2 linked regions of the Thiosocius teredinicola genome follow. The protein of the gene in region 1 interacts with the protein of each later gene in a pairwise test. Links are inferred from orthologs where the notes say so. Each region holds a gene or a part of one and is shown on either strand. Other genes may lie near its edges.

Evidence for each region. The genes of interacting proteins can lie anywhere in the genome.
Region 2: the proteins of gyrA (region 1) and gyrB interact in binary tests that used the Escherichia coli proteins (3 or more experiments, as listed by UniProt). The link is inferred for Thiosocius teredinicola from one-to-one orthologs.

What each region holds. Positions count from the first base shown.
Region 1 is NZ_CP019936.1:2,875,839-2,880,242, reverse strand. Bases 604-3,807 are described here. They hold gyrA (DNA gyrase subunit A), read left to right. Parts: upstream 604-997; coding sequence 998-3,607; downstream 3,608-3,807. Other genes in these bases: serC (3-phosphoserine/phosphohydroxythreonine transaminase), read left to right, coding at 3,669-3,807; soxA (sulfur oxidation c-type cytochrome SoxA), read left to right, coding at 604-766. In the rest of the region: sulfur oxidation c-type cytochrome SoxX, read left to right, coding at 1-11; more of soxA, read left to right, coding at 8-603; more of serC, read left to right, coding at 3,808-4,404. UniProt on the Escherichia coli protein: A type II topoisomerase that negatively supercoils closed circular double-stranded (ds) DNA in an ATP-dependent manner to maintain chromosomes in an underwound state.
Region 2 is NZ_CP019936.1:3,702-7,393, forward strand. What follows is about bases 1-3,092. They hold gyrB (DNA topoisomerase (ATP-hydrolyzing) subunit B), read left to right. Parts: upstream 1-380; coding sequence 381-2,804; downstream 2,805-3,092. Other genes in these bases: recF (DNA replication/repair protein RecF), read left to right, coding at 1-322; B1781_RS00025 (lysophospholipid acyltransferase family protein), read right to left, coding at 2,982-3,092. Outside these bases: more of B1781_RS00025, read right to left, coding at 3,093-3,692. UniProt on the Escherichia coli protein: DNA gyrase negatively supercoils closed circular double-stranded DNA in an ATP-dependent manner to maintain chromosomes in an underwound state.

The sequences.
Region 1 (4,404 bases):
CCCTGAAGTGACCCGCTTACTCGCAGCCTTATTCGTTGTGCTCGCTGCGCCCGCATTGAACGCGGAGCCGATCAGCGGCTATGAGTTTCTCGATGAAAGCACGCGCGCCATGCAGGACGACGAGTTCGAGAACCCCGGCATGGTGGCGGTCGATCGCGGCCGTGAACTGTTCAACGAACAACGCGAAGACGAGATCGCCAGTTGCGCCACCTGCCACGGCGAAGACGGTGTCGACCTGAATACCGAGGCGATCGCGCAGTACCCGGTCTTCAATCCGAACATCGGCGGCCTGCTGACCCTGCAGGAACGCATCAATCACTGTTACGAGATCAAGCTCGACCGTTTTCCGCTGGTGTCCGGACATGCCGACCTGATCGCCCTGGAGACCTTCGTGCGTTTCACGGCGCGCGGCGAGACGGTGAACGTGCAGACCGAGGGTGACATGGCGCCGCTGATCGAACAGGGCAAGAAGCTGTACGAGACACGCTTCGGCCAGATCGACATGTCGTGCTCGCACTGCCATGTGCAGCACCAGGGCCAGATGTTGCGTGGCCAGAAACTCAGCCAGGGGCAGGCCAATGGCTTTCCGGAATACCGCCTCGGCAAGGGCCGGATCACCAGTCTGCATCAGCGCCTGACCGAGTGTTTCGTCTCGTTCCGCGCCGAGCCATTTGAGCCGGGCTCGCAGGAATACAAACTGATCGAGCTGTACGTGATGTCGCGTGGCAACGGGCTGAAGATCGAGACCCCGGCGGTCAGATTCTAATTCCCTCAGCCGGTACCGGTTCGGATTCAGGCAATTGTCGAAAACGTCTGATTTTCGGCCGTGAGTTTCTCTCTGGCGGGCTGTAAGCGCGTCTGTGCCGTTTTTTCTCTGTGTCGCACTATCGGCATTGTGTTACTATTCAGCGCTTGATTCGCCCCAAAAATTATTACAAGCACCGGGCCACGAAGACCCGGTTTCCCGGCAACAGGGGGCAAGGTTCAGGAACCGTTTATGAGCGAATTCGCTAAGGAAATCCTCCCCGTCAATCTCGAAGACGAGATGCAGCAGTCCTATCTGGACTATGCGATGAGCGTCATCGTCGGGCGCGCACTGCCCGATGTGCGCGACGGCCTCAAGCCGGTACACCGACGCGTTCTGTTCGCCATGGGTGAGTTGGGCAACGACTGGAACAAGCCATACAAGAAATCCGCGCGCGTCGTCGGTGATGTCATCGGTAAGTATCACCCACACGGTGATACCGCCGTGTACGACACCATCGTGCGTATGGCGCAGCCGTTCTCGCTGCGCTACATGCTGGTCGACGGGCAGGGCAACTTCGGCTCGGTGGATGGCGACGCCGCCGCGGCAATGCGTTACACCGAAGTGCGCATGGCGAAGATCGCACATGAACTGCTCGCCGACATCGACAAGGAAACGGTCGACTTCGTACCCAACTACGACGAGTCGGAGCACGAGCCGCAGGTACTGCCGGCCAAGATTCCGAACCTGTTGATCAACGGGTCGTCGGGTATCGCGGTCGGCATGGCGACCAACATTCCGCCGCACAACCTGACCGAAGTGATCAGTGCCTGCATCAAGGTCATCGAAGAACCGGCGGTCAGCATCGACGAACTGATGGAGATCGTACCGGGTCCGGATTTCCCGACCGCCGGCATCATCAACGGTGTTAGCGGCGTGCGCGAGGCGTATCGCACCGGGCGCGGCAAGGTCTACATCCGCGCGCGCACCTCGGTCGAAGACATGGATGGCGGCAAGCAGCGCATCGTCGTCACTGAGCTGCCGTACCAGGTCAACAAGGCGCGGCTGCTGGAAAAGATCGCCGAGCTGGTCAAAGACAAGAAGCTTGAAGGTATCACCGACCTGCGCGACGAGTCCGACAAGGACGGCATGCGCATGGTGCTCGAGCTGCGCCGCGGCGAGGTCGCCGAGGTGGTGCTGAACAACCTGTTCCAGCAGACCCAGATGCAGAACGTGTTCGGCATCAACGTGGTCGCGCTGGTCGACGGTCAGCCGCGCACGCTGAACCTCAAGCAACTGCTCGAATACTTCATCCGCCACCGTCGCGAGGTCGTCACACGGCGCACCCTGTACGATCTGCGCAAGGCGCGCGAGCGGGCGCACATTCTTGAAGGCTGGGCGGTCGCGCTGGCCAACATCGATGAGGTCATCGCAGTCATCAAGGCGGCAGCGAGTCCTGCCGAGGCCAAGAAAGAACTGGTCGAGCACACCTGGCAGTCCGGTACCGTCGAGGCGATGTTGGCGCGCGCCGGCGCGGACGCCTCGCGCCCCGAGGATCTGCCGGATGGCTTCGGTCTGACCGATGCAGGCTACCGCCTGACCGAGACCCAGGCGCAAGCGATCCTCGACCTGCGGCTGCAGAAGTTGACGGGTCTCGAGCAAGACAAAATTATCAGTGAATTCCAAGAGATACTGGATAAAATTGCCGATCTACTTGAGATTCTTTCCAGTCCCGATCGCTTGATGCAGGTGATCAAGGACGAGCTGACCGACATCCGCGAGCAGTTCGGTGACGAGCGCCGCAGCGAGATCGTGGTCAACCAGATGGACCTGACGCTGGAAGATCTGATCACCGAGGAAGACGTGGTCGTGACCCTGTCGCACCAGGGCTACGCCAAGTCGCAACCGATCGGCGACTACCGGGCGCAGCGCCGCGGCGGTCGCGGCAAGACGGCAACCTCCACCAAGGACGAGGACTTCGTCGAGAAGCTGTTCGTCGCCAACACCCACGACACCATTCTGTGCTTCTCCAGCCGCGGCAAGTGCTACTGGCTGAAGGTCTACGAGTTGCCGCAGGCCGGTCGAACGGCACGCGGTCGGCCGATGGTCAACCTGTTGCCGTTGGAGCAGGGCGAGCGCATCAACGCGGTGCTGCCGGTGCGCGAATACGCCGAAGACCTGTTCATCTTCATGGCGACCGCCTCGGGCACGGTCAAGAAGACCCCGCTGATCGATTTCTCGCGGCCGCGTTCGAGCGGCATCATCGCCGTCGATCTGCGCGAAGACGATCAATTGATCGGCGTGGACGTCACCGACGGCTCGCAAAGCATCATGCTGTTCACCTCGGCCGGCAAAGCGATTCGTTTCCAGGAATCGGACGTGCGCGCCATGGGTCGCACCGCGTGCGGTGTGCGTGGTGTGAAGCTCGGCAAGGATCAGCGCGTGATCTCGCTGATCATCGGCAATGAAGGCGATGTGATGACCGTCACCGAGAACGGCTACGGTAAGCGCACGCCGATCGATCAGTTCCCGATCAAAGGTCGCGGCGGCATGGGCGTGATCTCGATCAAGACCTCGGAGCGCAACGGCGACCAGGTCGGCGCGGTCAGGGTCGACGAAGAAGACGAGATGATGCTGATCACCAACGGCGGCACCCTGGTGCGCACCCGCGTGGCCGACGTGTCGCGCATGGGTCGTGATACCCAGGGCGTGACCATGATCCGCTTGTCGAGCGACGAGAAGTTGATCGGCATCGAGCGCATCGAGGCCTTGGAAGGGGACGAGGACGAAGGCGTCGAAGATACGGAAGGTGCCGGCCCGGACGACGCTGCTGAGCAGCCAGAGGGCGGCGACGAGGATTGACGGATTCCCCGGACCGCTACGGGCCGCACCTAGAATTGACATGAAGGTAGGAAGATAAGTTATGACTCGCGTTTATAATTTCAGCGCCGGACCGGCCGCGCTTCCGGAAGAAGTACTGGCCCAGGCGCAGTCCGAGTTGCTCGACTGGCACGGCTCGGGGATGTCGGTGATGGAGATGAGCCATCGCGGCAAGGAATTCATGTCGATCGCCGAAAAGGCCGAGGCCGACCTGCGTGAACTGATGAACGTGCCGGCCAACTACAAGGTGCTGTTCCTGCAGGGCGGCGCGTCGAGCCAGTTTGCGATGATCCCGATGAACCTGATCGGGCGCACCGGCAAGGCCGATTACATGCGCACCGGTTCCTGGTCGAAGAAGGCGATCTCCGAGGCCAAGCGCTACGGCGAGATCACCGTGACGGTGGATAGCGAAGTCGACGGCAAATTCACCAGTGTGCCGGCGGCCGGCGACATCGAGGTCTCGTCGCGTGCGGCCTATGTGCACTACACGCCGAACGAGACGATCGAGGGCGTCGAGTTTCCGTACATTCCGGATACCGGCGATGTGCCGCTGATCGCGGACATGTCGTCGACCATCCTGTCGCGCCCGGTCGATGTGTCGAAGTTCAGCATGATCTACGCCGGCGCACAAAAGAACATCGGCCCGGCCGGCCTGACCCTGGTCATCGTGCGCGAAGACCTGCTGGGCAATCCGCTGGACGGTACGCCGACCATGTTCAACTATGCGACGCACGCCGAAGCCGGTTCGATGTACAACACGCCGCCGACCTACGGTTGGT
Region 2 (3,692 bases), 2.9 Mb from region 1 along the record:
CCCGCACCGCGCAGATATCGAGATAAAGGCCGTACAGGGTTTGGCTGAAAAGACGCTATCGCGTGGCCAACAGAAACTGCTTGTTCTAGCAATGAACATGGCGATGCTGGACGTAGCGAAGTCGCGATCAAGCGAGGTGCCTGTTCTGTTGCTTGATGACCTCGCTGCGGAGCTGGACAAGGGTAATCAAGAACGTGTTCTTCTCGCAGTGAGCGATCGCTGCGAACAGTCATTTATTACTAACATCAGCTCGGTCTTGGATCCTGCGCTATCCCCAAGTTGTACGATGTTCCACGTGGAACATGGCCACCTGACGACATGAACAACAGTGTATAATGCGTCGATCACTCCACCTCTCCCGGCATTGAGTTCCTTCCTGTATGACCGACAACGACAAATCCAGCTACGACACATCTTCCATCAAAGTGTTGAAAGGTCTGGATGCGGTGCGAAAGCGCCCCGGCATGTATATCGGCGATACGGATGATGGCACTGGCCTTCATCACATGGTTTTCGAAGTCGTCGACAACGCGATAGATGAAGCACTCGCCGGGCATTGCGATGAGATCAAGGTCATCATCCATGCCGACAACTCCGTCAGCGTAAAGGACGACGGCCGTGGCATCCCGGTGGGTATCCACGAAGAAGAGGGCATTTCTGCCGCAGAAGTCATCATGACCGTGCTGCACGCAGGCGGGAAGTTTGATGACAACTCCTACAAGGTTTCGGGTGGACTCCACGGTGTCGGTGTTTCGGTGGTCAATGCCTTGTCGGACAAGCTTGAACTGACCATCTGGCGCCAAGGCAAGGTTCACCAACAGGAATATCATCTTGGTGTTCCTCAAGAGCCGTTGAAAGTCGTCGGCGACAGCGATGAAACCGGCACCCAGGTCCGGTTTCATCCCAGCCCCGAAATCTTCACGGACACCGAGTTCCACTACGATATTTTGGCCAAACGCCTGCGCGAGCTATCTTTCCTGAACTCGGGCGTGAAAATCCATCTGAAAGACGAGCGAGCCGATCGCGAAGATATCTTCGAATACGAAGGTGGGATTCGTGCCTTCGTCGAGCATTTGAATCGCAACAAAACCCCTTTGCACCCGAGCGTGTTTCACTTCAGCGCAGAACGAAGCGACGTCGGCGTAGAAGTGGCTCTGCAATGGAACGAGTCGTACCAGGAAAGCATTTTCTGCTTCACCAACAACATCCCACAGCGCGATGGCGGTACCCACTTGGCGGGTATGCGCGCGGCCCTGACCCGTACGCTGAATAGCTATATTGAGCAGGAAGGGATGGCCAAGAAGCAGAAAGTTGCGACGTCGGGAGACGACGCCCGCGAAGGTTTGACCGCGGTGCTTTCGGTCAAAGTGCCGGATCCGAAGTTTTCGTCGCAGACCAAAGACAAGCTCGTTTCGTCAGAGGTCAAAGGCGTTGTCGAAGCACTGCTTGCCGAAAAGCTCTCTGAGTACCTGGTAGAGAATCCGAATGAAGGCAAGATGATCGCTGGCAAAATGATCGAGGCAGCGCGAGCCCGCGAGGCGGCACGTAAGGCGCGGGAAATGACCCGCCGCAAAGGTGTGCTGGATATCGCCGGGCTACCCGGCAAGCTTGCCGACTGCCAAGAGAAAGACCCCGGTCTGTCAGAACTCTACCTGGTGGAGGGTGATTCTGCCGGCGGCTCAGCCAAGCAGGGTAGGGACAGGCGTACACAAGCTATCCTGCCGCTCAAAGGCAAGATACTGAACGTCGAAAAAGCGCGTTTCGACAAGATGCTGTCATCAGCAGAAGTCGGTACCTTGATCACCGCTTTGGGCTGTGGCATCGGCCGCGAAGAATTCGATCCGGACAAATTGCGTTACCACCGGATCATCATCATGACTGACGCCGACGTTGACGGCGCCCACATCCGCACCTTGCTTCTTACCTTCTTCTATCGGCAGATGCCCGAGCTGATTGAGCGCGGCCATATCTATATTGCGCAACCGCCGTTGTACAAGGTGAAGAAGGGCAAACAAGAGCACTACCTAAAAGACGACACTGAGTTGAACGCCTACCTGTTGCGCACGGCCTTGGACGGAGCAAGTCTCCTCGTCAACGCCGAAGCGCCACCGCTTTCCGGTCCGGCGCTCGAGGATCTCGCGCACAAGATGGTTGTGGTCAAGGCCATCCAGCAGCGTCTGGGTAAACGCTACGATGAAGGCGTGCTGCAGAATCTGTTGTACATGCCGCGAGTGGGTGATGATCTGCTCGGGAACGAGGAGGCACTGCAGGGATGGATGGTAGAACTGCAGAACCGACTCAATGTCGACACCGGCGTGGCCGATCGCTACCAGCTGGTTATGACGCCGGCGGAAGAAGAGCGTACGGCCGGTATCGCCATTGAGCATTGGACCCACGGCATAGCGACGGAAAAACATCTTCCCCTCGATTTCTTCCACTCGAGCGATTATCAAAAGATTGCCGATATGGGTGAAGCACTGGACGGGCTGTTGGCGCAGGATGCAGAGATTCGCCGCGGCGATAAAGGTAAGCCGGTTGCCACTTTCGAAGAGGCCCTGCAGTGGCTGATGGAAGAGGCGAAACGCGGCCAACACATCCAGCGATACAAAGGCCTGGGTGAGATGAACCCGGAGCAGCTTTGGGAAACGACCATGGACCCGGCCAGTCGCCGCCTGTTGCGCGTCAACATCGAAGACGTCGTCGGCTCTGATCAGATATTCACGACCTTGATGGGCGACCAGGTCGAACCGCGCCGTGATTTCATCGAACGCAATGCGTTAACCGTCGAAAATCTCGACGTCTAACTATCTACACGTCATAACGTATCCGATGCCCGATTATTCGTTCGGGCGTCGGATTATCCACGATTTTATCCACAGGTTTGCTAAGGCGAAGAAAGACGGTGCGGACTACAGCGCCTAACAGATCGCGAGTGAGCCGGTGTTCGTCTAATGGAAATGTAAGTAAGCGGTTACTTACTATTAGAGCTTTTCAGTAGGGAGAGTTTCCAGCGTGCTCTCGATCCATTCCTCGACTTCACGCATGATCTCAGACGCCTTCTTGCCTTCACTGGCGATGGGTGGGCCGACGACCACATCGATCGTTCCCGGGTACTTTTTCACATCGCGCCGACGCCAGAAAATACCGGCGTTGTGAACAATCGGGACGACTGTCGCTCCGCTACGTTCGGCAAGCAAACCGCCGCCTATACTGTATTTCTTCCGTTCTCCCGGAGCGGTGCGGGTGCCCTCGGGGAAAATGATCACGTTGCGTCCTTCATTGAGGCGTTCGATGCCTTCCGTAACGACCTTCATCGCAGCCTTGCGCCCGGCGGAGCGGTCGATGGCGATCGATTTTGCGAATTTTAATCCCAGCCCAAACAATGGGATGCGCATGAGCTCTTGTTTCAGTATCCACGACTGCGCGGCGGGCAGGATGCCGCGCAGGGCAATCGTCTCCCAGGTCGATTGATGCTTCGCCATGATGATGGCGCCACCAGCCGGTAGGTGTTCTTCACCTTTGATCCGGTAACTGAGTCCACAGACCCATTTCAGCAGCCAAAGATTGGTCGTACCCCAGGCATTTGACATCGTATCGGCGTAGCTGCTCGGCAAAAACCAACCGAACAACGCAATCAATAGACCGAAAACTACGACCGATATGACTAAACCAGCGAAATACAGCAGCGAGCG